Regions from separate parts of the Colwellia sp. E150_009 genome, predicted to be linked through region 1. Evidence: riboswitches for the same ligand, from Rfam matches in the RefSeq annotation. Region 1 holds a riboswitch; the other holds the start of a gene.
The links. A riboswitch is a leader RNA that binds a small molecule or an ion and turns the genes downstream of it on or off. The one in region 1 is predicted to bind lysine.
Positions count from the first base shown of each region.

Region 2: linked by a shared signal. The riboswitch ahead of dapA (4-hydroxy-tetrahydrodipicolinate synthase) and the one ahead of lysC (lysine-sensitive aspartokinase 3) in region 1 are both predicted to bind lysine.

Region 1 is NZ_JBHFOM010000002.1:119,898-135,022, reverse strand. Features, by position in the region: gene rnm (RNase RNM) at 1-10, shown strand, start outside; gene ACE1OF_RS01755 (L-threonylcarbamoyladenylate synthase) at 60-680, shown strand; gene rluB (23S rRNA pseudouridine(2605) synthase RluB) at 815-1,882, shown strand; gene rnd (ribonuclease D) at 2,003-3,154, shown strand; gene ACE1OF_RS01740 (hypothetical protein) at 3,174-3,584, opposite strand; gene ACE1OF_RS01735 (YcgL domain-containing protein) at 3,744-4,037, shown strand; gene ACE1OF_RS01730 (lytic murein transglycosylase) at 4,041-5,081, shown strand; gene ACE1OF_RS01725 (YcgN family cysteine cluster protein) at 5,097-5,615, shown strand; gene ACE1OF_RS01720 (DMT family transporter) at 5,675-6,547, shown strand; gene ACE1OF_RS01715 (Re/Si-specific NAD(P)(+) transhydrogenase subunit alpha) at 6,645-8,183, shown strand; gene pntB (Re/Si-specific NAD(P)(+) transhydrogenase subunit beta) at 8,192-9,601, shown strand; gene icd (NADP-dependent isocitrate dehydrogenase) at 9,943-11,193, shown strand; gene ACE1OF_RS01700 (ElyC/SanA/YdcF family protein) at 11,283-12,050, opposite strand; lysine riboswitch at 12,391-12,595, shown strand; gene lysC (lysine-sensitive aspartokinase 3) at 12,740-14,119, shown strand; gene ACE1OF_RS01690 (MarR family winged helix-turn-helix transcriptional regulator) at 14,190-14,639, opposite strand; gene ACE1OF_RS01685 (glutathione peroxidase) at 15,001-15,125, opposite strand, start outside.
Region 2 is NZ_JBHFOM010000012.1:3,851-18,975, forward strand. Features, by position in the region: gene ACE1OF_RS07515 (PLP-dependent decarboxylase) at 1-1,164, opposite strand, end outside; gene ACE1OF_RS07520 (2,3,4,5-tetrahydropyridine-2,6-dicarboxylate N-succinyltransferase) at 1,170-1,919, opposite strand; gene dapA (4-hydroxy-tetrahydrodipicolinate synthase) at 1,916-2,905, opposite strand; lysine riboswitch at 3,038-3,250, opposite strand; gene ACE1OF_RS07530 (methyltransferase) at 3,416-4,462, shown strand; gene ACE1OF_RS07535 (sensor histidine kinase) at 4,514-6,136, shown strand; gene arcA (two-component system response regulator ArcA) at 6,313-7,026, shown strand; gene ACE1OF_RS07545 (Hpt domain-containing protein) at 7,074-7,430, opposite strand; gene ACE1OF_RS07550 (TetR/AcrR family transcriptional regulator) at 7,780-8,301, opposite strand; gene ACE1OF_RS07555 (VOC family protein) at 8,712-9,080, shown strand; gene ACE1OF_RS07560 (cupin domain-containing protein) at 9,154-9,846, shown strand; gene ACE1OF_RS07565 (glutaredoxin family protein) at 9,873-10,106, opposite strand; gene folE2 (GTP cyclohydrolase FolE2) at 10,417-11,340, shown strand; gene gltB (glutamate synthase large subunit) at 11,766-15,125, shown strand, end outside.

The sequences.
Region 1 (15,125 bases):
GTGGAAATAATCACTTAAACGTTTACTAAATAATTGATGAGCGTTTAAAAGGAGATTTTATGAGTCAATTTTTTTATGTACACCCCGATAACCCGCAAGGTCGCTTAATGAAGCAAGCTGTGGCAATTATTAATGATGGTGGTGTTATTGTTTATCCTACTGATTCAGGTTATGCCTTAGGTTGCCATTTAGGCGATAAAAAAGCATTAGAACGGATTTGCCAAATTAGAGATATTAATAAAGAGCATAACTTCACGTTAGTTTGTCAGGATTTGTCACAATTATCTGAATACACCCGTATTGACAATACGGCATACAGGTTATTAAAAAATAATACGCCTGGTGCTTATACGTTTATTTTTAAAGGTAGCAAAGAAGTGCCCAAACGGCTTTTAAACCCCAAAAAGAAAACCATAGGTATACGAGTGCCCGATAATAATATTTGCCAAGCCTTGTTGGCTGAGTTAGCAGAGCCTATAATGTCAACTAGTTTGATCATGCCTGGCGAAACCATGACAGAGTGTGATCCAGAACAAATTCGTGACTTGTTAGAGCATCAAGTTGATTTAATCATCAATGGTGGTTATTTGGGCGAACATCCAACGACAGTGATTGATTTTTCTAATGATGATATTGAAATTATTCGTGTGGGAGAGGGCGATCCTACCCCGTTTGAGTAATCTAAAATTAACCATCATCATTAAAAACTAATACCAAATTTAGTCTAGACAAACTTTAGTCTATAAAAATAATGTATAAATGAGCCAGAAGTTAGTTTCTAGGGAACGACTACTGACGTAACAGAGAAAAAAATATGTCACAAGACAAAAAAACACCTAAGGGTAAGCAAAACTCAGCTGATGGAAAATCTACTAATAATAAATATGGTAGTCGCGGCACTGGGACTAAATCGGTTGTTAAAAAAGGACAAAGTAAAACGGGGCCTAATAAAGTAGGTAAGGGAAAGAAAGTAGAAGAAAAGCCAGTAAAAGTAAATTTTCAAAAAGCGACCGTTAAAGATTCTGAAAAGTTACAAAAAGTATTAGCGAGAGCGGGTAAAGGCTCACGTCGTGAAATGGAAACAATCATCAGCCAAGGACGTGTGAGTATTGATGGAAAAACAGCCTTCTTAGGTGATAGAATTGATGGCAGTGAACAGATTCGTATTGACGGTCATCAAGTGAAATTAACCGCGCAAGAAGAAGATATTTGTCGTGTATTAATGTACAACAAACCTGAAGGTGAAATGTGTACACGTAAAGATCCCGAAGGTAGAGCAACGGTATTTGACCGCTTACCGCCATTAGAATCAGGGCGTTGGGTTGCTGTAGGGCGTTTAGATATTAATACCTCTGGCATGTTACTTTTTACTACTGACGGTGAACTTGCTAACCGACTTATGCATCCTTCACAAAAAGTTGAACGTGAATACGCTGTTCGGGTTTTTGGTGAAATAAATGAAGCGATGTTACAAACGCTTCGCACGGGTGTTAAATTGGAAGATGGTCCTGCGCGTTTTCAAAAAATTACTTATCGTGGTGGTGAAGGCAGAAATCATTGGTTTCATGTGGTACTTTCTGAAGGTCGTAACCGTGAAGTACGCCGTTTATGGGAAAGCCAAGAAGTACAAGTTAGTCGCTTAATTCGTGTTCGATATGGTGATATGGAAATGAAGCGCCAATTGCCTTTAGGTGGTTGGGCTGAGCTTCCTTTGAAGGAAGTGAATTATTTTCGTAAGCTTGTTCAGCTTAAACCTGAAACGCAATCCAAAGTAAAAGTAGATGAAAAAGCTATGGACAATGCGAAAAGTCGTCGTATCCGTCGTTCTGTGAAAAAACATCAACAACGTCATCAGCAAGCAACACGCCGTAGAAGAAAGTAATATTATTAAGCTTAGGTCAGGTGACTTAACGAGTAAAATAGCTATAAAAGAATATGTAACTAAACAGTTAGTTAAGCTTGCTAACTAAACAGACAATAAAGGGTAGACAACATCACACCTATGCAGTATCAATTAATTGAAGATTTTGAACGTTTACAAACCCTTTGCCAGCAATATAGCAAAGCCAATTTTTTAGCTATTGATACTGAGTTTGTGCGTACACGAACCTTGTACCCTAAATTGGGTTTATTACAAGTGTTTGATGGTAAAGAACTTGCGTTGATTGACCCCATTGCTATCGATGATTTATCTCCTTTTTGGCAATTACTCACAGATGAAAATATTGTTAAAGTATTGCATGCTTGCTCTGAAGACTTAGAAGTTTTTCTAACCCATGCACATTGTAAACCCATTAATTTAATTGATAGTCAAATTATGATGTCTTTTTTAGGGCATGGATTATCTATGGGCTATGCGGCAATGGTTGAGTATTTTACTGGAATTGAATTAGATAAGTCTGAGTCTCGCACCGACTGGACTAAAAGACCGCTTTCTTTAAAGCAATTAGTTTATGCCAGTGCAGACGTTGAACATTTATATAATATATACCCTAAATTGGTTGCAGAAGTAGAAAAAGCTGGTTGGCTTAGCTTTGCTCAGCAAGAATCTCAATCGTTAATTGATAAAAAGTTTACTGCCATTGATGCAGACCAATTATACCGCCAAGTTAAATTAGCGTGGCGCTTAAATGCAAAACAACTAAATACGTTGCAGCATTTAGCAAAATGGCGTTATTTGCAGGCGAAAGAACGAGATTTACCTTTAGGCTTTGTTGTAAAAGAAAACACAATGATGGCTGTTGCCGCTAATAACCCTGAAAGCTTATCAGCTATGGGGAATTTAGATGGGGCAGAGGTGCTTGATATTCGTCATAAAGGCAAAGCTATGTTAGCCATTGTTGCGCATGCATTAAAAGATAAAGAGACTGATTACCCTAAAAAAATTGAACGTTTAGATGAATATCCCGGGTATAAGCAAATATTTAAAAAAGTAAAATCTTTTATTACTGCGATCAGTGAACAGCACCAATTAGCTATTGAAAACCTAGCATCTAAAAAACAAATTAATCATTTCTTAAGCTGGTATTTTGATTTAAATGAAACGAAAAAAATAGCGAAAGAAACGGATGTTTACCCAGATATATTAAGTACATGGCGATATGATTTATTTGGTAAATCGCTGGAATCTTTCGCGAATAATGATTTCAAATAGTTTGATTGTTTAGCAACTATTAATAAGCAGCTAAAAAGGTTTTTATTTCTTCTTTTAGCTCATTATCATTAATACCTACGCTCGCAATTTCAGCTTGTTTAGCGTATTCAATGGCTTTATCTGATTCTTCAAACTCTTGTTGTCTTTGTGCCATCGATAAATAAATAGATGCCGTGAAGGTTGCTAATCCAAGCTTGCTTGCGCTAGCTAAGGCAATGTCATAAATATCCATTGCCATATCACCGTCTTCAGTAAAATCGCCTAAAGCTTCCCATTGCAACGGATGATCTTTGGGTGAATCTTGGTTTGTAGCACACAATTTTTGTAAATCTTTACATGCGTTTGTTCTTGCCTCGTCATTACCTTCAGTAGATGCATTAGCTATTTGTTGACAAATTTCGAGAATTTCATTGTATAAAGGGGCTTTCATTGACTCACCTAAAGTTAATTTTTCTGCTATTAATTTAATGATTGATTAAAGCAGAGTAAAGTAGATTAAAAAGTAATGTAATTTATTGTGTCATTGTATCGCATAATAAGGTCAGTGCGTGATATATTAAACATTCACTTTCTCTCATAGGTCTCCATTATGCTATGCGCCATATATAAAAGTACAAAAAAAGAACAAACCTACCTTTTTGTTAAAACACGTGATGATTTTTCTTCAGTTCCTGAAACATTAATGCTGACTTTTGGCACGCCTGTGTTAGTGACACTTATTAATTTAGCTACAAAAGAAAAGTTAGGTTTTGCCGATTTAGCAAAGGTAAAAGCCAACTTAACAGAACAAGGTTATTACTTACAATTACCGCCCCCCCAAGAAGATTTACTCAAACAACATAAAGCCGAAATGGACGCTGAAAGCCAGACCAGCGAGGAATAAGTCATGAAAATTAAGTATGTTTTAGCCTTTTTTATTGTTTTGAGTATTACGCTAATTCCTTTTAAAGCATTGCAAGCAAAAGCCTTAAGTGAAGCTGGTTTTAATGACTACGTGACTGAGTTGAAAAAAGAGGCATTGGCTCAAGGTTATACACAAGCGCTTATTGACGAAAGTTTTGCTAAAGTAAAATTTCATAAAAGAGCGGTTGCCGCTGATAGAAAACAACCTGAAAAGGTTGAAACACTTGACACCTATTTACCTAAACGTGTGCCCAGTTGGAAAGTTAAAAAAGCCAGAGAGTTGTTTAAAGAGCATCACGATATATTAACTAAAATTGGTAATGATTATGCCGTTCAACCTCGGTTTATTGTGGCATTGTGGGGGTTAGAAACTAATTTTGGTAAATTTACAGGCGGTTATAATGTTATTTCTGCCCTTGCTACTTTAGCTTATGAAGGTCGTCGAGAAGTGTTTTTTAAAAAGCAATTATGGGCAGCGTTAACAATTTTAGATGAAGGCCATATTAGTATTGAAAACATGAAAGGCTCATGGGCGGGCGCAATGGGGCAAAATCAATTTATGCCAACGTCTTTTTTAGCTTATGCTGTAGATGGTGATGGCGATGGTAAGAAAGATATTTGGCAAAATCAAATTGATATTTTTGCGTCAATGGCAAATTATTTAAAAAAGGAAGGTTGGAATGATGACTTAACTTGGGGACGTCAGGTTAAGTTGCCAGAGAACTTTGATACCTCATTGGCGATACCTAAAAATACAGGAAGTCGTAAAAACTGGTTAAAAGCTTGGCAAAAAACAGAAAAAACATTATCACAATGGCAAACGTTAGGTGTTCGTCGTACTGACGGTACTAATCTTCCTAATGTAGGTATAAAGGCTGCGCTCATTTTTCCCGATGGTGAAAATGGGCGTGCTTATTTAGCGTATGACAATTATAAAAGCTTAATGCATTGGAATTTATCATACTATTTTGTTAGCTCAGTTGGTCATTTATCTGATCGAATCAAATTTCCACCTATTCATTAGACATATCAGGTATCTATGACAGCCCCGCAAACAATATTGCCATTTTGGCAAACTAAAACATTAGCACAAATGACACGGAGCGAATGGGAATCGCTATGTGATGGGTGTGCTAAATGTTGTCTCAATAAATTTATTGATGATGAAAATACGGATGACGAAAATGAGTTACAACCAACGGATCACATCAAAGAAGGCGAGCAAGTTGTTTATTCTAATATTGCTTGTTATTTATTAAATGAAAAAACCTGTCAATGTAGTCAGTACGCTAAGCGAACTAAGCTTGTGCCAGATTGCGTACAATTAACACAAGACAACCTAGCCGATGTTTTTTTTATGCCCCCAAGTTGCACGTATCGACGTTTACAAGAAGGGCGAGGTATGCCGTCTTGGCATCCTTTACTGAACAAAGGCAAAAAGTCGGCTATGCACAAAGCGGGAATGTCTGTACGCGGAAAAATAGTAAAAGATGATGATATAGCGCTTGAAGACTTTGAAGATTATATTGTTACCTGGCCGCTAAATGATCTTGATTGATCACTACTTGCACTTCATCTGTGCTAAATTTTTTATAACAACGTATTAGAAATTTCTCTATGACAGCTCAACAACAAAGCCTTTTGTTTTTACATTTATCCGTGCTGATTTTTGGGGGTACGGCGTTATTTTCAAAACTTATTGGCTTACCTGCTTTAGATATTACTGTTTATCGCACAGGTGTTGCTGCCATAGTCTTATTTATTTTGTTAACCATACAAAAGAAAAAAATAACCTTAGCTACCCGCAAAGACTATGGCATTGCCTTACTACTAGGGGCTATCGTTGGTGTTCATTGGGTAACGTATTTTGCAAGTATGCAAATGGCTGGCGTTACTATTGGTGTTATTGCCTTTTTTACTTACCCTGTTATTACTGTGTTTTTAGAGCCTTTGTTAAACCGCTCTACAGGATATAAAAAACCGCAACTTAAAGATATTGTTATTGCCTTGATTGTTTTAGTCGGTATTTTTTTATTAATTCCAGAAATACATTTGGGTAACCAAGTCACCTTAGGCATATTAACAGGTGTGTTTTCTGCTTGTTTATTTTCCTTAAGAAATGTACTCCATAAAAATTATTTTAGCCATTATTCAGGCCCACATGCCATGTTTTATCAAACTTTGATTGCTTGTTTGATGCTAGGATTATTTATTGAAGTACCTTTAGTTGAAGTGACTTCTCATGATTGGATACTCGTTTTATTAGTTGGTGTTGTATTTACTGCAGCACCACATGCGCTTTTGGCTTCGTCACTGCGTCATTTAACCGCAACAACTGCAGGGCTTATTTCATGCTTGCAACCATTGTATGCAAGTGTGTTGGCTTTTTTATTACTTAGTGAGCAGGTTGAGTTATTAACGATTATTGGTGGCACATTAGTGATTACTGCTGCGCTTTTTGAAACATGGTCAGTAAGCAAAGGTAGATAAAGATCTATTTATTTCAAAATGGGTGTTTAATATTGAATCAATTAGTGGTAAAACATTAAACAGTAAGTCTTTTTTATCAACTGTTTAAAGGTGTTTTATGATCATTGGCATACCCAAAGAGTCGCTAAAGGGTGAAAACCGTGTTGCAGGCTCACCAACCTCTATTACCGCGTTAATCAAGTTAGGTTTTACAATACAAGTACAAAAAAATGCGGGTAGCAAAGCAAGTTTTACCGACGAGGACTATAGCGACAGCGGTGCCGAAATAGTTGCTAAAAAAGCGTGTTGGCAAAGCGATATTATTTTCAAGGTCAATGCACCTACAGTTGACGAAGTGGAATTAATGAAAGAAGGTGCTACCCTGATTAGCTTTATAGCACCAGCACAAAGCCCCGAATTACTTGAGATCCTTCGTTCAAAATCAATTACTACTTTAGCCATGGAAATGGTGCCTAGAATGACGCGTTCACAATCAATGGACGCGTTGAGTTCAATGGCAAATATTGCGGGCTATCGCGCTGTTATTGAAGCCTCTCATCATTTTGGTCGATTTTTTACTGGACAAATTACCGCTGCAGGTAAGATGCCCCCTGCAAAAATTATGATTATTGGTGCTGGAGTTGCTGGCCTTGCCGCTATTGGTACTGCCAGTAGTTTAGGGGCAATTGTTCGTGCCTTTGATACGCGCCCAGAAGTAAAAGAACAGATTGAGAGTATGGGAGCTGAATTTTTAGAGCTTGATTACGAAGATCCTGAAGCGGCTGGTTCTGGTGATGGTTATGCAAAAGAGATGAGCAAGGCTTTTATCGATGCTGAAATGGCATTGTTTGCTGAACAAGCCAAAGATGTTGATATTATCATTACCACGGCAATGATTCCTGGAAAACCAGCACCAAAACTTATTACTGAAGAAATGGTTAAGTCAATGAAAGCAGGCAGTGTTATTGTTGATTTAGCTGCTGGCGGTGGTGGTAATTGTGAATGCACTGTTGCAGGTAAAGTGACTAACGCCTATGATGTACAAGTCATTGGTTATACTGATTTAGTTTCGCGTTTACCTAATCAAGCATCACAACTTTATTCAAATAACTTAGTTAATTTGGCTAAGTTACTATGCAAAGAAAAAGATGGTACTTTTACTATTGATTTTGACGATGTTGTTATACGAAATATGACCGTTGTTAATAAGGATGAAGTGACCTTTCCACCGCCACCTATTCAAGTCAGCGCTGCACCTGCTCCAAAAGCACAACCAAAAGCAGAACCTAAAACTGAAATAGTGAAAGAGCCCGAATCACCAAATAAAAAATATGCTTTTATGGCGGCTGGTATTGCTTTATTCGGTTGGGTAGCGAGTGTTGCACCCGCTGACTTTCTCACTCATTTCACTGTGTTTGTACTTGCCTGTGTTATTGGTTATTACGTGGTGTGGAACGTTAGTCATTCACTACATACGCCATTAATGAGCGTTACTAACGCGATCTCAGGTATTATTATCGTTGGTGCGCTGTTACAGATAGGCTCTGAAAATATTGTTGTACAAATTCTTGCGGCATTAGCAACTTTAGTAGCCACCATTAATATTGTGGGTGGCTTTAAAGTGACTAGTCGTATGTTAAAAATGTTTAGTAAGTAGGGGGCAGTATGGAAACGACACAAATAGCGTCAAATGGTTTTATTAGTGCAGCTTATGTAGTTGCCGCATTGCTCTTTATTTTTAGTTTAGCAGGGCTTAGTAAACAAGAAACAGCTAAACAGGGCAATTTGTATGGCATGATAGGTATGGCAATTGCTCTATTAGCAACCATTTTAAATCCAGCGGTATCAAGTCTTTGGCTTATTATTGTTGCGATGGTTATTGGTGCAGGTATAGGACTAAAACTAGCCAATAAAGTTGAAATGACACAAATGCCTGAGCTAGTTGCTATATTACATAGTTTTGTTGGTTTGGCTGCGGTATTAGTTGGTTTTAATAGCTATTTTGACGCAGGGCATGGTGTTATTATCAGTGCTGCACAACAAACTGCGATGAATATTCATTTGACTGAAATATTCTTAGGTATATTTATTGGTGCTGTAACCTTTACAGGTTCTATTGTAGCATTTGGAAAATTAAGTGGTGCTATTAGTTCAAGTGCGTTGATGTTGCCTAATCGACATAAAATGAACCTTGCTGCTGGCGTTGTTTCTTTTATTCTAATGATTATATTTGTTCAAAATGGCGGTTCAAATTTCTCACTTTTCTTAATGACCGTTATTGCGTTAGTGTTTGGTTGGCACCTTGTTGCTTCAATTGGTGGCGCTGATATGCCAGTGGTTGTTTCTATGTTGAATTCATACTCAGGTTGGGCAGCAGCGGCAGCAGGCTTTATGTTAAGTAATGATTTGTTGATAATTACGGGTGCGTTAGTTGGTTCATCAGGCGCGATATTGTCGTATATTATGTGTAAGGCGATGAATCGTTCATTTATTAGTGTTATTGCTGGTGGCTTTGGTACTGAAGTGGTAATAGATGAAGATAAAGATTACGGAGAGCACAGAGAAATAAAAGCGGATGCTGTTGCAGAGATGTTAAGTGGTGCTAAGTCAGTGATAATAGCGCCAGGCTACGGTATGGCAGTAGCACAAGCACAATATCCTGTGTATGAACTAACGCAACAATTAATCAGTAAAGGAATTCAAGTGCGTTTTGCTATTCACCCTGTTGCGGGGCGTTTACCAGGGCATATGAATGTACTCTTAGCTGAAGCAAAAGTACCTTATGATATTGTTTTAGGTATGGATGAAATAAACGAGGATTTTTCTGAAACAGATGTTGTGCTGGTTATTGGTGCTAACGATACAGTAAACCCAGCGGCTAATGATGATCCTAATAGCCCAATTGCAGGTATGCCAGTACTTGAAGTGTGGAATGCAAAAGAGGTAATTGTTTTTAAACGTTCAATGAGTACAGGTTATGCAGGCGTACAAAACCCATTATTCTTTAAAGAAAATACTCAAATGCTTTTTGGCGATGCTAAAGAAACAACCGAGCAGATCTTCAGAGCATTGTAATAACACATAAGTTCATAACATTAACCACCGAATTACCTATATATTTCTTCGGTGGTTAACAATGTTTTGCCTTAAAAAACAATTATTCATCAAAAAAATACTCAACATTTAATAACATCGATTCGTGCAATTGCTCTTTTGCTTTACTTTAACTAAAATCAACGCTTAAATCATTAAACAAGAATATTAAGGTAAACTAGGTTAGGGTAAGCTTAGTTAATTTATGCTAAGTTAAGAAAACAATATTTATTACCAATATCGATTGATTTATCGTTTTATTTCTTTTATAAAATTTATTAGGCATTGTTTAATGTCTATTCTTCCAATTAGGAGAGCGCTTTATGACAAGTAAAATCTCAATTCCCAGTTCAGGTGATAAAATTACCGTATCCAATGGTAAATTATCAGTACCCAATAACCCTATTATTCCTTTTATAGAAGGAGATGGTATTGGTATTGATGTAACGCCACCTATGATTAAAGTCGTTGATGCTGCTGTCAAAAAAGCTTACGGTGATGCGAAGAAAATTTCGTGGATGGAAGTCTATGCGGGTGAAAAAGCAACGCAGGTTTATGATTCTGAAACATGGTTGCCTGATGAAACATTGGAAATGTTCAAAGAATACAAAGTTGGCATCAAAGGCCCGTTAACTACCCCTGTTGGTGGTGGTATGCGTTCATTAAATGTTGCTTTACGTCAAATTTTAGATTTATACGTTTGTCAGCGTCCTGTACAGTGGTTTACTGGTGTGCCAAGCCCAGTGAAAAAACCATACGAAGTTGACATGGTTATTTTCCGTGAAAACACCGAGGATATTTATGCGGGCATTGAATACCAAGCAGGCAGTGAAAGTGCCAAAAAAGTCATTTCTTTCTTAACAGAAGATATGGGGGTAACCAAAATACGTTTTACTGAAAATTGTGGTATTGGTATCAAACCTGTTTCAAAAGAAGGTACTCAACGCTTAGTTCGTCAAGCGATCCAATACGCTATAGATCATAATAGAGATTCAGTTACCTTAGTGCACAAAGGTAATATTATGAAATTTACCGAAGGCGCATTTAAAGATTGGGGTTATCAATTAGCGTGCGAAGAATTTGGTGCAGAATTGATTGATGGTGGCCCTTGGTGTCGCATTAAACACCCTAAAACAGGTAAAGAGATTATTATTAAAGATGTTATTGCTGATGCCATGTTACAACAAGTGTTATTACGCCCAGCAGAGTACAGTGTTATTGCCACACTGAACTTAAACGGTGATTACTTGTCTGATGCTTTAGCCGCGCAAGTGGGTGGTATTGGTATTGCGCCAGGCGCTAACTTAAATGATGAAGTGGCTATTTTTGAAGCAACACATGGTACTGCACCAAAATATGCGGGTAAAAATAAAGTGAACCCAGGTTCCGTAATTTTATCAGCAGAAATGATGTTAAGACACATGGGATGGGTTGAAGCGGCAGATTTACTACTTAAAGGTATGTCTGGGGCTATTGGCGCAAAAACCGTAACTTATGATTTTGAACGCTTAATGGATGATGCCACGCTAGTGACTTGTTCACAGTTTGGTGATTGTATTATTGATCATATGTAATTTAATGATATAGAAAACAAAAACCAGTATTGTCAATTATGATAATACTGGTTTTTTTATGCTTATAATTTTTGTTTATAAATATGGAGTTAAAAGGTAAAACGCTCTTTAACCCATTGTACTAAAAGGCCTAAGCTTTCATACCAAGCAACCGTAGTTTGTTGTAGTTTTTTGCTATTAGGCACGTAGTAGCCCCAACCTTTAGGGCTATTAATGTTTTTTACCCAATAACCTGTTGGTGCAGCAATAGGGGTTACCCCTTCGTTTTGAAAATATTTCATTGCTCTTGGCATATGGTTAGCATTAGTAATTAAAACTACATTGGTGCCTTGCACTCTCGGACTAATTAATTGCGCCTCTTCTTCTGTATCTTTAGGGAAATTCTCGGTAATTATGTTTTGCTCGGGCACACCCAAGAGCATTAATGCTTGTTTCATTTTTTGCGCATTAGATACTGTATCTGTACTGTGATGGCCTGAAGTAATTATTTTTGCTTCTGGATGTAATGTGTATATTCGTAACGCTTCTATTAGTCGTTGAGTAGAAGCAGGGTGTAATTGGCTGGTAACAGGTAAGGCTGCGTTTGTTGTATGCCAACCACCTAGTATTATGATGTAATCAACAGGACTGCTTGACCGGCTAAAGGTTTCATAGTTATTTTCAAGTTGAACAATAAAGTGATCTGAAACCACAGGCATTGATGATACAAGCAACAATAATAGGGCTGAAAGCAAACACTTAAAACTTCTACGAGGACGCTTTTTAAAAAAATAAAGTGACACTACGAGTAAAATTAACACCATATTAATTGGCATTACACAGACAGTTATTATTTTTTTAAGTAAGAATAAATCCATTAAATTCAATCATCAGTGATAAAAAGTGATGTTACTATATCAATTCACTCAAGCAAAAGATAATCTGATTTATATGATTGAAAACGTGATTGAAATTCTGCTTACAAAGTAACATTTTTTCTGAGAAATATTGACTTTCTTTTGTCAATTTGATGGGAGGTAATTACCTTAAATAACAATGAACTTCTCATAGAGAACACTGAGCTATTACGTTGTTAAACGAGCAACAGCAAGGATAAAAAATAAAATGACTTAGACGTCTAAAAGTCTATTGCAATTGTTTTTTATTTAAGGTTTAATAATGCCGTTGCTTAAATACTATTGTTGTAGTTATTTATGTAACACCAGAAGAGGTGCGATAACTAGGTAGACAACGTTATACCGTAAGGTATTAGGAACCACATTCCAATATGCGCTGTTGAGGGAGATTATCGCCGAGAGCATTAACACTGTGGCTGTTACTGTTCGGTCACTAAGGCTGAATCCTTAGGGCTGTCACCTGATTTAATGGTCTGAAAAGACTAAGGTGGAGAGCTTCTGGCTGAAAAAGTTACTTATAAGTATGCTTATCTGTTAATACATTAGCCTACCAAACTGTTCAGTCATGCTCTTCCTGTTTTAATTCGTGAATGATTAACAATGTTACTATTGATAAGTAATTTAAATCATAGCACTTAGGAAGATTACCCATGTTTCACCAAGCATCAACAATAGAAAGTTTATCCTTAATTGTCGCTAAATTTGGCGGTACAAGTGTGGCTGATTATCAAGCCATGTTACGCTGCGCTCAAATTATTAAAAATGATAACAACAACCGATTAGTTGTTGTGTCTGCTAGTGCTGGCGTCACTAATTACTTAGTACGTTTAGGACAAGAAAATCTGTCTATTGAAGAACAAACTGATATCATTGAAAAAATACACGCGATTCAATTAAACATTACTCAACATTTACAGCAAGGTGTTGCGCAAATCTTAAATACTGAAATTGCCAATTTGCTTGATGAATTAGCAACTCACGCATTAAAACAATCGCAACATCATAGTATAAAACAAGCAGATGCTATTCTTGCTTTTGGTGAACAATTAAGTTCGCGAATATTTGCGCAAGTTCTACAATCTGTAGGCGTAAATGGTGCTTATTTTAATGTACAGCAAGTAATGAAAACGAATAGCTTATACGGTAAAGCTGTTGTTGATATTGAACAATTAAACGTAGCATGTCGTGATCTTTTATTGCCTAAACTGGCAAATCAGGTACTCGTTACGCAAGGGTTTATTGGGCAAGATGGATTAGGTGAAACAACAACATTAGGACGTGGTGGCTCAGATTACAGTGCGGCACTACTTGCTGAAGCGTTGAAGGCGGCTAATTTATCTATATGGACGGATGTTGTCGGTATTTTTACTACCGACCCTCGCATTACTGACCAAGCACGCGCCATTAAAGAGATCAGTTTTGGTGAAGCGGCTGAAATGGCAACATTCGGTGCTAAAATATTGCATCCAGCCACGTTAATTCCTGCAATGCGTCAGAATATTCCAGTGTTTGTTGGCTCAAGTAAAGAGCCTGAAAAAGGCGGTACTCAAATAAGACAAAAAGTAGCATCTAACCCGACTTATCGCTCTATTGCTTTAAGACGCGAGCAAACTTTAGTTACGGTAAAAAGCCCTGCAATGTTACATGCTAGTGGCTTTTTGGCGCAGGTTTTTAGTATTTTAGCTAAACATGAACTCAGTGTTGATTTGATCACCACCAGTGAAATTAGTATTGCACTAACTTTTGATAATCCAAGTGGCTCTAGTCAGTCTTTGCTAACGACAGCGGTAGTGAAAGAATTAGAGCAATTATGTGAAGTAACGGTAGAGCATGGTTTGTCTTTGGTTGCGGTTATAGGTAATGGTTTAGACTGCGCTAAAGGTATTGGCCAAGCTATCTTTCAAACAATTAATGACACAAATATTCGTTTAATTTGTCATGGCGCTAGTGCCAATAATTTATGCTTTTTGGTGAACGAGCAAGACGCTAACAATGTAGTTGAAAAACTTCATAGCGAGCTTTTTGTGTAAGTAGTTTAATTATTTATACTCGGTGGTTAAATAGCTTTTAGTTAAGGCATTATTCGCCACCGAGGCCGAGTTATTTCATGCTCATGGTGGTTAATAACTTATCTAGTTGGCTATTCATTGCTTGTAATTCATTAATAGACAGCCCCGTCACTGAAAACATTTGTGCAGGAATGCCATATGCCTGCGCTTTTAACTGACAGCCACTATCTGTTAATTTTACTTCTACGCTACGTTCATCAACACTATTACGAAAGCGGCTAAGTAAGGCTTGTTTCTCCAGCCGCTTTAATAATGGAGAAAGCGTCCCTGAGTCTAAATCCAGTTTTTCACCTAACTGTTTAACTGAAATAGTATCGGTTGTGTTATTGTTTTCCCACAAAACAAGCATCACCAAATATTGAGAATAGGTAAGCCCCAACTTTTTTAGTACAGGGCTATAATGGCGATTCATTAATTTTGATAAACTATAAAGCCGAAAACACAACTGATTTTCTAGCTTTAAACTGTCATCATTTTTCATAAACTAATACCTGTAAATTAATATGCTTAGGTAGACAATTCAGAATCTACTGTTAAATTTACAATACCCTATGTAGGTTAAAATTTATTCTGACATAGAGTAAGTTGCAATACCTTATGTAGGTTAAAATTTATTCTGACATGAGGTAAGTTGCAATACGCTATGTAGGTTAGAATTTATTCTGACATGAGGTAAGTTGCAATACCCTATGTAGGTTAGAATTTATTCTGACATAGAGTAAGTTGCAATACCTTATGTAGGTTAGAATTTATTCTGACATGAGGCAATAAATTACCCCCTACATAGGGTGTTACATTTTTCTGAGCGAAGTGCATAGCCAAGTAAATTTATAACTAAGCACTTACAGTAAGTTTTTAATATCAGACTCTATCGCTTCAGGTTTTGTTGTTGGGGCATAACGTTTAACAACTTCACCTTCTTTATTTACTAAAAACTTAGTGAAATTCCATTTTATGCGTTTAGAGC
Region 2 (15,125 bases), on a different contig from region 1:
TTGTACAACATATTCCGCCGCCAATTGATGGCATAAAAAGAATGGCATACTTTCAGTAAATCCATATGCACCACAGTAACCAAAAACTAATTCATCACCTATCTGAACATCTGAAGGCAATGGTAAATGACCTAGCTTATCCATACTAGTACATAGTGGGCCATGAATATCAAAATATTGCTCAGCTTGGTCTGACTGACGAAGTAAAGTCACTGGAAAAGGTTGTTCTGTAATTGCTGGGCGAATAATATGGTTAATGCCCGCAGCCAACACGAGTTGTTCTTGACCATAATTTATTTTTCTATCAACCACAGGCACAACATAATAACCACACTCTGCTACCGCAAAGCGCCCTAATTCTAACCAAAGTTCATCAACACCAGCTTGAGATTTAATATCGGCTAAATCACAAATAATTTGCTGCCAAGTTAAGGTTTTTCCTTCCCTAAGGTAGTCAATTCCTAAACCACCACCCAAATCTAAAACCTTCAGATCCATACCAATATCAGTGGCAAGTTGGGTTAGCGGTGCCACCATTTGTCTCCACAAAGAATACATTTTTTCATTACTGAGCATATTGCCCCATTGAAAAATATGTAAACCGCAAATATTTAAAGCGGAATAATCACTCACCTGTACGCTTTGCCATTCTTGTACTGACAAACCAAAAGGCGTTAAACTATTTCCCCCTAAAGGGTTTTTTTCACCGTCAGGCCATTGTAGCTGTACTCGCAATAACACCGTTGGCTTCCCAAAATGTTCATCCTGAACAATTTCATTAAGCCAAGTTAATTGGTTTAAACTTTCAACAACAAACGTAGCAACCCCTTGCCTTAAGAATGCCCTCAGCTGTTTTTTGGATTTAGCTGGTCCAGTATTAAGTATTCGATTAGGATTAATTCCTTGTGCTAACACTTGCGATAATTCACCTGAACTAGCCACATCAAAATTAAAACCTTCACTATCAAGAGTTTGAATTATTTTTGATAAGGGGTTAGCTTTCACAGCAAACCACAGCTTAATCACATCTTGCTGCTGTAATTTAGCAAGGTGTTGTTTTAAGGCATCAAGTTGATAAACAAAATAACCTTGCTCATCTTCTGGCGACTGATGCGCTAGTAATGCACTTTCAATAGAGGAGTCGAACCAAACGGGTTTAGTCATAATGCTTATCTCAAAATTGACTCTAACTCGAGTGCGGCATCACTTTGCTCGTCTCGATATTTTACAATTAAAGCACAAGCCATACTCAAGCCCTGTGCTTTTGCCCATTCGCCTTTAACAGGGCGTGTACCTGGCACTACAATAGCATTCTCAGGAATTTCAGCGCCTTTTTCACGCATCACTTCATTAACACAATCATACACAGGAACTGATTTAGATAACGTAACGCCAGGGGCTAAAACAGCGCCCTTTTTCACCACAATACCTTCAACTATTACAACACCTGCACTTAAAAAGGCATTATCTTCAATAATGACAGGGCTAGCACCAATAGGCTCTAATACACCACCAATTTGTACTGCGGCAGACACATGCACATTACGACCAACTTGTGCACATGAGCCAATTAAAGCATGGCTGTCTACCATTGTGCCACTATCAACATAAGCACCAACATTAATATAAGCTGGTGGCATAATAATAACGCCTTCGGCAACATAAGCACCTGCGCGAACAGAAGATCCGCCAGGGACTAAACGCACACCATCTTCGGGTGAAAATTGGCGAGCGGGTAAATTGTCTTTATCAACAAAGCCTAAATAATTATCTTCAAAACTAATATTTTTCCCTGCTTTAAACGCAGCTAAAATACCTTGCTTTACTTCAACATTAGCATACCAATTGCCATTTTCGTCTTGATTTGCTGCGCGTAATGCGCCTGTTTCTAACTGTGCTATAACATCTTGCCAGTTCATGCAATATTCCTGTTTTCATGTATATTTATAAAAGAAGATTGGCTAACCTGCGTTAACCATTGATTAATTTGTTCGTCAAAACCTAATAACACACTGCTATCAGATAATTCTAAGTGGGTAAGTGGTGCACGTAATACTGGTGTCTGAATATTGTGTTGTTGCTGCATTAACACTTTCACAGGAATGGGGTTAGCAACACAAAAAAGCGCTGCTACAGCGTTATTCCACAGGGGAAACATATTTTCAGTTTTACCAGCTAAACATAACTGTACGTAGCTTTGAGTAGCTTGTGGCCAAGCATTAGCACACACAGAAACCAAGCCTTTAACGCCTGCAGGTACTAAATACGGTAACATAGCATCTTCACCACTGTATAATTCAATATTGGGACAAGACTCACGATAATTCAAAAACTGAGTGAGATCGCCACTCGCCTCTTTCATAGCCCAAAAATTAGGATGATTCTGTAAGCTTTTAACTGTTTCTACAGGAATTGCCACACCACTGCGAGAAGGTACGTTGTAAAGCATACAAGGGTATTTTGCCGCGTCTAATAACGCCTCAAACCACTGCGTTTGACCAACAACACCTGGTTTCGCATAAACAGGCGTACCCAGTAAAAAACAGTCGATATTAAACTCATTACATTGCTGAATCCAATTGACTTGTTCTGGTAAATTGTAGCCTCCCACAGCAACCATTATTGGCACATTTAGCTGTAAGCCACATACAAACTCCACAATACTTAACTGCTCAGCATTGGTTAATGCTAAACCTTCCCCTGTACTGCCTAGTAGCAATAAAGCATTACCTGCTTGCGCTTGCGCAGTTGCAATATTTTTTAAACTAGTAAAATCAATGTGATTATTTTCAAGAAAAGGCGTAACTAACGCTGTCCATAATGGAAAGTCCTCAATACTGCGCACAGCATTACTTTGACTACCAATACTTTGGGAATTTATGTTTATAGATGATGTATTATTCATTGCTCTCGAACTCATTAATGATTGTACTGCGCACAGTACATATTAGTTCGGAGAACTTAACGGCATTCACTAAAAACCAAATAAAAATACCACGGTATTTTTGTAAACAGGGTGTTTACTGGCTTTTATGCAAAGGCCAGAAGCTCTCCACTCAATTATAACCTACACTGGGTAAGCTAATATCAGTGACAGTTGTTGGGATTCAGCCCAAGCAACCGATAACTATTTCATCAAATAAATAATTATCTCGGCATTAATCCCCCTTACTACTGTTATCAGAGTTTGATCTCTGGGCAATAAATATTGCAACAGTAGTTACCTGGTTAATGCTCCTCTTCTGGCCCCTTTAGAACTTCGCGGAATAAAAAAACCACAAAGTTATAATTAGGGACGCGGCTATTAAAACACTTCAAGCACTTTTTTGTCAATATTGAACGTCTCTAAAAGTTGAATTCAACAGGTTATTCAGTAGAATACTATCTTCTATCATATTCACTATTATACCCATTCATGCCAACGTCAAATATCAGCCAAGTATTATTGCGTAATGGTGCGCTATTATCTGCTAACACCCCATTGTTTATAAATTTAACGGCAGATGGCTTCATCGACCGTTATTTAGATGAAAACCCTAATGCAACAATTAGTTGTTATAACACCAATTATATTGACCACATGGCAATTAATAACAAGTACAGTGCTCGCGTTGCTTCACAATTTAACAGTGAATATCAAAGTGACCTAAAACATGACTTAGTCATCATCAACTTTCCAAAAAGTAAAGACGAATTAACTTTCACTTTCGCAATGATTGCTCCTTACTTACTTGAAAGCGCTAAAATAATACTCGTAGGCGAGAAAAAAGGGGGGGTGCAATCAAGTCCTAAATTAGCACAAAATTTTTTACAACACTGCCAAAAGATTGATGCGGCTCGCCACTGTTTAGTTTTTGCCGGCATTGTTAAATCTGACAGCCTAAATAAAGCATTCAATATTGATAACTGGTTTAAAAAATATCAACTATCTGTGAGCAATGTAACCTTAACCGTCGCTTCCCTTCCCGGTGTTTTCAGCCAGAAAAAACTCGATGTTGGAACCGCTTTACTGTTAAACAACTTACCAGAAGTAATGCAAGGAAAAGTATTAGATTTTGGCTGTGGTGCTGGGGTGATCAGTTGCTTTATAGGTAAAAAACACCCTAACACACACTTATCCTTACTTGATGTGAGTGCTTTAGCAATAAGGTCAGCGGAAGAAACACTTGCTCTAAATAATTTATCAGGTAATGTTTTTCCCTCAAATAGCTTATCCATGGTTAAAGATCACTATCAACATATTGTTTCCAACCCTCCTTTTCACCAAGGAACAAAAACCAGCTATCAAGCAACAGAAGAGTTTTTAAAAGGCATTAGCCACTACATGGCACCTCAAAGCAATATCACCATAGTCGCCAATAGTTTTTTACAGTATCAACCCATCATGCAACAACACATTGGTAAAACAGACAACCTTACCAGCAAGCAGGGTTTTACTATTTATTACAGTCAATTGAACTAAATACAGTGAAGCAAACTTGATATATTTATATTTTTCAGCGATGGTGACATTATGAATAAAAAAATCAAATTAATGTCTAATCAAAAGTTTTTATTTAGCTCAATTCTGGGAGGGGCTTTTTTTGTATTAACGCTCATTTTGGTTAGTACTATCTACATCGCTGAAACACAAGAAAAGTCGAGTTTAGAGAGAAACACACTCGCATGGGCAAATATTTTAGCGCAGGTAAGCGTTAACTATTTACTTAAAAATGATAACGATGCACTCAATGCCGAACTGAAAAAATTAGTTTCTCTAACTGATATCAGTTACATTCACATTTATAAAAAATTGAAAGACGATAGAATAACTTTCTTTACGGGTTTTAATAAAAACATTTATTATCCATCTATACCCGATAAAATAGCTCAAATACCAGAATTATCATCATTTAAATACCAAAAAAATCATTTAGAAGTGATCATTAAAATTGAACAAAATCAAACGATATACGGCTATCTGTATATTCAAATAAGTACAAAGTATATTGATGCTTTTAGTCGTGAATTAATATTTGATGCTGTACTGCTACTTTTATTGGGGTTAACACTCTTTGCACTCTTAGCACATATAATCAACAAGAAAATTAATCAACCAATCACGACACTAATAGAGTCAATACAAACAGTATCTCACAGTAAAAAATATCATCACACAATTAAAACACTGCCACTTATTGAATTTGATATTTTAGCCCAAAACATTAATTTTTTATTCAATAAAACAGCAAGACATCTCAACAAAGAAAATGAAAAATACCAACAAATACTTTTAAAAAATCAAAATTTAGAAATAAAAGTTCAAACAAGAACAGATGCTTTAAAAGAATCAAACCAAGAACTGCTATCAACATTAGAAAAACTTCATCAATTTCAAGGACAACTAGTTGAAACTGAAAAAATGGCTTCTCTAGGCGATATGGTGGCTGGTATTGCTCACGAAGTCAACACGCCTATTGGGCTAGGAGTTACTGCCTCATCATTAATGAGTGATCGCCTCACTGAAATTAAACAGGCTTTTGAAAATAAATCTTTAAAATCAAGTCAATTGAAAAAGTTCTTAAATCAAGGAGAGGAAAATATAGGAATAATTTATAGAAACTTGGAACGCGCTGCTAAATTAATTTCTAGTTTTAAAAAAGTAGCTGTTGACCAATCAAGTATCGACATACGTGTATTTAATGTTAAAGAATTAATTGACGAAGTATCAATAACATTAAAAGGAAAACTCACTAAACAACATATTGAACTTGTTGTTGACTGCCCTGAACATCTTATTATTGAAAGTAAACCAGGGCCTATTAACCAAGTATTGATGAACCTAATTCTAAACTCTCTTATTCATGGCTTTGAAAATAAACCAAATGGCACAATAGATATTAATGTTATATTTTTAAGTAACCAAGTGCATATTTGCTACAAAGACGATGGAATAGGTATTAATGAAAGCATTAAAACAAAAGTTTTTGCTCCTTTTACCACAACTAAGCGCGGTAGTGGTGGCAGCGGCCTAGGGCTTCATCTAGTTTATAATATAGTAACCCAAGCATTAAATGGGCACATAGACTTTGAAAGTAGCGCAGCGTTAGGCACCACATTTAACATAACCTTTCCTGCATCACTTGTTTCGCAGTAGTAAGTTATCACCATTAAATTCCACTAATATTAAGTAATGTAATTGTTATTTAATTCAGACTTAGTTACCATGGTTAACGAGATGTTAAATAAATTTCCAGCATGAATTAACACTATAATTTAAATAAATAATTTATTTTTTGCTAGAGAAAAACAACAAAAACTTACGGAAATAGCATGGATAATTACCAAGTCCTTATTGTAGAAGATGAAGATGTCACCCGTTTTAACCTGCGTAACTTATTTGAAGCTGAAGGCTATAAAGTCGTTGAAGCGACTGATGGGGAAACAATGGCGGCAATGCTTGGCCAGCATGAGATAAACCTTGTTATAATGGATATTAATCTTCCTGGAAAAAATGGACTATTACTTGGTAGAGAACTCGCTAGAAACAAAAATTTAGGCTTAATATTTCTTACGGGTCGTGATAGCGATATTGATAAAATTTTAGGGCTTGAAATTGGTGCTGACGATTATTTGACCAAACCTTTTAATCCAAGAGAATTGACCATCAGAGCTCGCAATATATTAAGCCGAATAGGAAAGAACAAAGCAGAAAATGATAGTGAATCGATACAAGCAATCGTTAATTTCAATGGATGGACATTAAATGGTAACTCTCGAGAAATGACAAGCCCTAGCGGTAACATTATTGCAATTCCTCGTGGAGAATATCGCGCATTACGTTTACTGATTAAAAATCAAGGTAATATTGTGTCTAGACAAGCCTTGATTAAAGAAATGACCGGACGTGATTTACGTAGCAACGATAGAACCGTTGATGTCACTATCAGGCGACTACGCAAACATTTTGAATCAGATATTAGTACGCCAGAATTAATTAATACCATACACGGTGAAGGTTATCGCTTTGTTGGGCAATCAGAGTAACCTAACGCAGTTACAATGTAATCAATGTAATCAATGTAATCAACGCATTATAAACTTGCTAACCAATGCATAAACTCAGCCATAGCTTGTTTATTATGCATATTAAGCTCTGCTAACTGTTGTGCCCTTCCCTCTTTGTTTGCATTTGTTTTTTCCATATTTTTCAGTCGAGTATATAAAGCTTTCAAACCAACACTACCCGCAGCCCCCTTCATTTTATGACAACGATCTTGCCATAATTTCACATTACCACTACATAGAGATTCTTCTATCTCTTGCAAATAAATCATTACTTGTTGTTCATACAAAGAAAACATTTTCTTAACAATGGGATAACCTAAACTTTGGGCATACTCATTAAGAAGATCAACATCTAACTCTATCAACTCATTACTTTCATTCATAAAATGACCTATATACACATAACCTATACATGACCCTAAATTGATTAAGTCATTATTTCCAATGCAGTTTAACAATTTTTCTCTGTAGCACCAAATTAATGACGTTAACACCACTGGTAAGAAGGGGTATACCAACGTAGAAACATTGTTCAAATAACGTACTTTCATCCAAAAAATATAGTGTTGTTGGGAGAATCGTAGACATAAAGAATTTAGTGTTGGATCAACCCGAAATTTGTTTAATAGTGTAAAATATACCTACTACTGTTTACGTAAGCCCTTATCTACATAAAAACGAACAAAGACTAAATACTGTCCCCCAGATAACCATGATAAATAATTATAGATGTCACTTTTGAGTAGCAAGAGTAAAGTAACTATGGTCATTCAATGCTTTGCTAATCATCATTGCACCTTCAAGTATGCTAACCGTGGTTATTGCAGAATGCGAAGGATTAACTTCACCATTAGCAGTATGTGCCGCATTTAACCATGCTAAATTTTTAACAAAAAATCGCTTTACTTCAACTTGAACTTTCTCTGGCAAACTTTCATTTTGAGCACCTAATAACCCACATAAACACATTTTATCGTCAGTCAACAAAGCACCTTTGAAAATTTTTGTATAAATATCAATTGGATTTTCGCCTCTTGCTTTAATGTCGTCTACATCACCTAATGCCGCTAAAAAAGCGTCAGTATATTGATGTGCTAACTCAGCGCCTAAATCAGCTTTAGTCGGAAAGTGATAATGCACACTAGCACTTTTAATTCCAACTTCGTTGGCAATTTCTCTAAAACTGAAATTGTTATAACCGCCTTTACGTACTTTATTTTCAGCGACTTTTAACAGTTCTTCTTTTTTGCTCATGATCATAATCCTATACTGGACGGGCAATTATCTAACACTAGATAGCCCATTACAAGGCATATCACTTTTAGTAAAAACCCATTAATTACCCGAATTTCATTAGAACAATCAAGATAATAACGCGATACAGCATCACAAAAAAACATTGAATAACACATAAATACTTGTTTACCTCTCCTACCCTAGTTTCAATTTTTCATTGTGAACGACAATAAAAAATCATTGTTTATCTATATTATATCTGTGTTTTTTAAATTATTACGCAAAAGAAATTCAAACAAACTTGTTGACTACCTATCGATAGGTAGCTTAATATTCGTTCGTTAGAAAACAAATATATTACTCAGGTCACTCAATTAAAACCTATGGATATATTTCAAAATTCATTTGATAAAATTAAGGTACTAATAATGATTGGATACACTACTATCGGTTCAAAAAACCTAGACAATGCGGTTTCTTTTTACGATGCTTTACTTACTCTAATAGGAGGTAAAAGAGTAATGGAAATGGATAGAATTAAATTTTATGGTACAGAGGCAGGTGGTGCAATGTTAGCTGTATGTACGCCCCATAACAATGAAGAACAAAGTTGTGGAAATGGTCAACAAGTTGCAATTCCTGGTGGATCGATTGAAGGTGCACAAGCGCTTTACAGTAAAGCAATTGAATTAGGTGCTACTGATGCAGGCGAACCTGGGCAACGTTTTGATTTCTTCTACGGTTCATATGTTTATGACTTAGATGGCAATAAACTTTGTTTCTTCCATATGACTTAATCGTTAATATAAAAACATTAAAAAGGTTGATAGTTTGTCAGCCTCTTTTATTCACCTGATTGAGGAACCAAAAATGAAAATTGCGGCCGATTTTAGTCAACGCGTTGTTGTGCATAGTGAACCCCTTGAATGGATTGAATCCCCCATGCCTGGGGTACATAGAAAACCACTTGATAGAGTAGGTGCTGAAGTTGCACGTGCAACAACCATAGTACGATATGCACCTGGCAGTAAATTTTCACCTCATGTTCACACTGGTGGCGAAGAATTTATTGTGCTTGATGGTGTATTTCAAGACGAACATGGTAACTTTCCTGCGGGTTCTTATATAAGAAACCCACCACAGTCGAAGCACCAACCAAGTTCAGATACTGGTTGTACTATGTTAGTAAAGTTATGGCAATTTCAACCCGATGATAGAACGCACGTTCGGTTACAAACAAATTTTATGGGCAGTGTTTCACCGGCAAACTTTAAGGGAATACATATTACCCCTTTGTATAAGGATACTATTGAAGAAGTGAGTATATTGCACTTTAAACCTGAAGCAGAGATAACACTTACTGTAACAAATGGTGCAGAGCTATTTGTATTATCAGGTTCACTAACTGAACAGACTGATATGTTAACCCAGCATAGCTGGATACGCGTGCCTGTAAATAGCAAAATTAACGCTAAAGCAGGTAAAGAAGGCGCTAAAATATGGCTTAAAACAGGTCATTTAATTGATGTTAGCAATCAAATTATGCGCGTAACAAATGCTTAGCTGCTGATAAAATGATACTTTGATGCTTAACCTGTGCCATAGAGTTTCTTAAAATTTGCTAAATTCCAGCCAATCATGACTTCATTACCAATTTTTAAAGCTGGTACAGAGCGAGCCCCTATAGCATCAAGCTCTTTTCTACCGCGCTGCATTTTGGCATTGATTAATCTGTATTTAATACCATTATCATCTAAGTATTTTTGAGCTTCACGACAATGAGGACATTTATCTGAAATATATAAAACAACACGTTTCATCATTAACCTTTACAAAACATTTTAAAGCTAACGATTTTACTGAACTATCAAACAAAAACAAAGATGAATATTGACGTGACAGCTGCCTGACAACAACAAGGAAAATCCCCTCCACTGAGAAAACCACTACCCTATTGACGTGCAAGGTTAAAATTTTCTCACGATGCACCCCATAAACGATGTAAAATATTGAAGTAGTATGAGGTTAAAAAATGAGATAGAATACGCGACCTTGAATTTACTTGTTGCGCGGTTAATTAGCTATCATCGCGCAGCCTTTGTTAAGTACCTATAGCTTAAAAGCGGAGTCATAATGACGACAATGATGCCTGATATTGCCAATCACACCACTGCACAAACCGAGGGAACACTGGACTGGGTTGGTATGAGCAATATTGAAATGCCCATAATGGTCGCCTCAAAAGGTGAAAGTGAGCGTATGGTTTCAGCGCATGTAAATGCGTTTGTAAACCTCAAAGAAGCCCAAGCAAAAGGCATTCATATGTCACGCCTTTACTTACTTCTAGATGAACTATCAACCAGTAACGTACTAAATTATCAAAGCTTAGTGACTTTACTTGATGGTTTTATTAGCAGCCATAATGATTTAAGTGATCAAGCCAAAGTAACATTTAACTTTGAATATCACTTACGTAGAAAGTCTTTAATCAGCGGTAAAGAAGGGTGGAAAGCATACCCTATCACGCTAACTGGTCATTTAAATCAGGGTAAACTGGCAATAGAAATGGCTATTGATGTGCGTTATTCATCTACATGCCCATGTTCTGCTGCTTTAGCTCGACAGCTAATTCAACAAGCATTTCAGCAAAAATTTACCAATGAAAGCCTTAATTTAGACACAATTCATGAATGGCTTGGCACAACTGACGGAATTGTTGCAACACCGCATTCTCAACGCTCTGTAGCTGAAGTAAAAGTTAAGCTTAACAATAATATCAGTAATTTTCCTATTACCAACTTAGTGGATTTAATTGAAGGTGCTTTACAAACGCCTGTACAAGCGGCAGTAAAACGTGAAGATGAACAAGAATTCGCCCGTTTAAACGGGCAAAACCTGATGTTTTGTGAAGATGCAGCACGTCGTTTACAATACTGTATGAATCAAGCCCAAGAATATGATGATTTTTGGCTCAAAATAAACCATCTTGAATCTTTACATGCCCATGATGCGGTTAGTATAACCACCAAAGGTGTTGTTGATGGCTACCAACCATAAAAATCTGCCAATAAGTAATTGAGCTGTTAGCCTCTTTTTTAAAAGTCTCTGCAGTAATGTAGCGGCTTTTTTTGTGTCTGTTTTTTCAATAATAAAGAAACATTTAGCGCTAATAAGTACTAAATAAAATTATTTTTAATAATTATTTTTCGCTGTATATATTCAAATAATATGCATATATATTCACAAAAACATTGACTCAACCTCTTTTTACGGGTAATTTTGCCGACCGCTTTAAATAATGATTTTCATTAATAGCATGCCACCTCATAAAGACTCAGTAGAAGTCTGGTGTTTAATGCTCAAGAAGCTATAAATAATAATATTCTGAAGGATCAGCAGCGTACAGTTTGGCATTAAAAATAGACAGCTTAAATTAGCAAATAATATAGCTAATAACATAGTTGATGAAATAGGAATAACCAATGAATAATATGAGCAAAAAATCACAAGGCCTTTACCGCGCCGAATTTGAACATGATAGTTGCGGTATTGGCTTTGTTGCCAACCTAAAAGGTAAAAAATCTCACGATATTATTGAAAACGCACTTACTATGTTGAGCTGCATGGAACATCGTGGTGGTACTGGCTTTGACGTCAAAAGTGGTGACGGCGCGGGTATACTTATTCAAATCCCACACGATTTTTTAAGCCAAGAAACTGCAGCCATAGGGCTTAACCTACCCAATGCTGGCGATTACGGCGTAGGTATGATTTTCTTTCCACGCGATAAAGCGCAAGGTGAAGCCTGTAGAGACATTTTAAACCAAAATATTATCGAACTAGGTTTAACATTAATAGGTTACCGTAATGTGCCTGGCGACAACTCAATGCTAGGTGCTGCTTCATTTGAAAGCGAGCCAAATATTGAACAAGTATTTATTGCCAAACCAACAGAATTAAATGCACAAGAGTTTGAGCGCAAATTATTTGTACTACGTAAATATACCTCACATAAAATTAATGCCACTATTGCTAAAGAACGTGACGAGTTTTACGTTACTTCTATGTCATCAACTAAAATAGTATATAAAGGGCAATTTACCACTGAGCAAGTTCGTCAGTATTATCTTGACCTTCAAGACGAACGTACTATCTCAGGTATGGCGATGTTCCATTCTCGCTTCTCAACAAACACGTTCCCAGCTTGGCGTCGTGCGCAACCATTTCGTTATATAGCTCATAACGGTGAAATTAACACCGTACGTGGCAATATTAACTGGATGAATGCCCGTGAAGCATTATTTAAGTCTGTTAATTTCAGCGATGCTGAATTAAAAATGTTAAACCCAATTTGTAATAATGACAATTCTGATTCTGCCAACCTTGATATGGCAATTGAGTTGTTAGTGCTTAGTGGTCGTTCATTAGCACAAGTTATGATGATGATGGTGCCAGAAGCATGGCAAACCCAAACAGATATGGATGCCACCAAACGTGCCTTTTACGAGTACTATGCGTGTATTATGGAACCGTGGGACGGCCCCGCTTCATTATCTTTTTCTGATGGTAATGTTATTGGCGCAACACTCGATCGCAACGGCTTACGCCCTTCTCGTTATTTATTAACTGAAGATGGCACCTTAGTTATGGGTTCAGAAACAGGTACCTTATGTGTTGATCAATCAACTGTCGTTGAAAAAGGCCGCTTGCAACCCGGCAAAATCTTTATTGCTGATTTAGAGCAAGGTCGTATCATTAGTGATGACGAAGTTAAAAAACAAGTCAGCTCAGCACAACCTTACGGACAGTGGATAGCACAAAATAAAATAGAGTTGAATCAGTTACCCGTGCCAACTGCTTCTATTGCGCAACCACCATTAGCAGAGTTACGTAAAATACAAAAAGCGTTTGGTTATACGAATGAAGATCTTAACTTAATACTTGCAGGTATGGTTGGTACATCAAAAGAGCCATTGGGCGCCATGGGTACCGATACGCCGTTAGCTGTGTTATCACATCGCCCACAACAACTATCACATTACTTTAAGCAATTATTTGCACAGGTAACTAATCCTCCTATTGATCCAATTCGTGAAGAATTGGTTATGTCGCTACGTGGTTATATTGGTAAATCTTTAAATTTATTAGAAGAAACAGCGGCACACTGCCATAAAGTTGAAATTGATCAACCTGTGTTGACTAACGAAGATCTACGTAAGTTACAACACATTGATAATGATCATCTGCAATCAAAAACTATTAGTATTACATTTAAGGCAAATGGCGGTGCTGGAGCGCTTAAAAAAGCTCTTGACCGTATTTGCTTATACGCAAAAAATGCGGTTGAAGATGGGTATTCAATTTTAATATTAAGTGATCGCGAAGTAGACAGTGATCATGTTGCTATCCCTTCTGTATTAGCAACAGCAGCTGTTCACCATTATTTGATTCGTGAAAAATTACGTTCTTACGCTGATATTATTTTAGAATCAGCTGATGTACGTGAAACTCATCATTTTGCAACGGTTATCGGTTACGGTGCTGCCGCAGTAAACCCTTATTTAGCACTTGAAAGTATGTTTGCTTTGCGCGACGAAGGTGTACTTGATACTAAATTAACAAATGATCAAATAACAGATAAATACACAAAAGCTGTTGGCAGTGGTTTATTGAAAACCTTCTCTAAAATGGGTATTTCAACATTACAGTCATATTTAGGCGCACAAATTTTTGAAGCTTTAGGTATTAATTCAGATGTTATAGATGAATATTTTACAGGTACAGTAAGTAGAATTGAAGGGTTAAGTTTAGACCAAATCGCCCAAGAAGCATTATTACGTCATCGTGAAGGCTTCCCAGAAGCAGACCGTATTGCTATTGAAAATTTATTACCAACAGGTGGTGAATATTCATGGAGAAATGATGGAGAACGTCATTTATTTAGCCCAACAGTTATTCGCTTATTACAGCATTCAACGGCAAGTAACGATACAAATCAATTTAAACAATATACAAAAACTGTTGATGAGCAATCTAAAGAAGCATTTACCTTGCGTGGTTTGCTTGAATTAAATAGCGATCGCCCTGCAATTGACATTAGCGAAGTTGAGCCAATTGAAAACATTTTCAAACGATTTGCATCAGGTGCCATGTCTTTTGGTTCAATATCATGGGAAGCTCATACTACATTAGCTATTGCCATGAACCGTATTGGTGGTAAGAGTAACAGTGGTGAAGGTGGTGAAGATCCTATTCGTTTTACACCATTAGAAAATGGCGATTCAATGAACTCGCGCATTAAACAAGTTGCGTCAGGCCGTTTTGGCGTTACCAGTCATTACTTAGCCAATGCAGACGAACTACAAATTAAAATGGCACAAGGTGCAAAACCAGGTGAAGGTGGTCAACTTCCTGGTGATAAAGTAGACGCGTGGATTGGTAAAACTCGTGGCTCAACACCAGGTGTAGGATTAATTTCACCACCACCACACCATGATATTTATTCTATAGAAGATTTATCACAACTTATTTTTGATCTTAAAAATGCTAACCGTGAAGCACGTGTTAACGTTAAATTAGTATCAGAAGCAGGCGTTGGTACAATCGCTTCGGGTGTCTCTAAAGCCTACGCTGATGTGGTATTAATTGCAGGCCACGATGGTGGCACAGGTGCATCACCATTAAGTTCAATTAAACACACAGGCTTACCGTGGGAACTTGGTCTAGCTGAAACGCATCAAACCTTAGTACGCAACAAATTACGTAGCCGTATCACCGTACAAACTGATGGCCAACTAAAAACGCCACGCGATTTAGCTATTGCGACTTTACTTGGCGCAGAA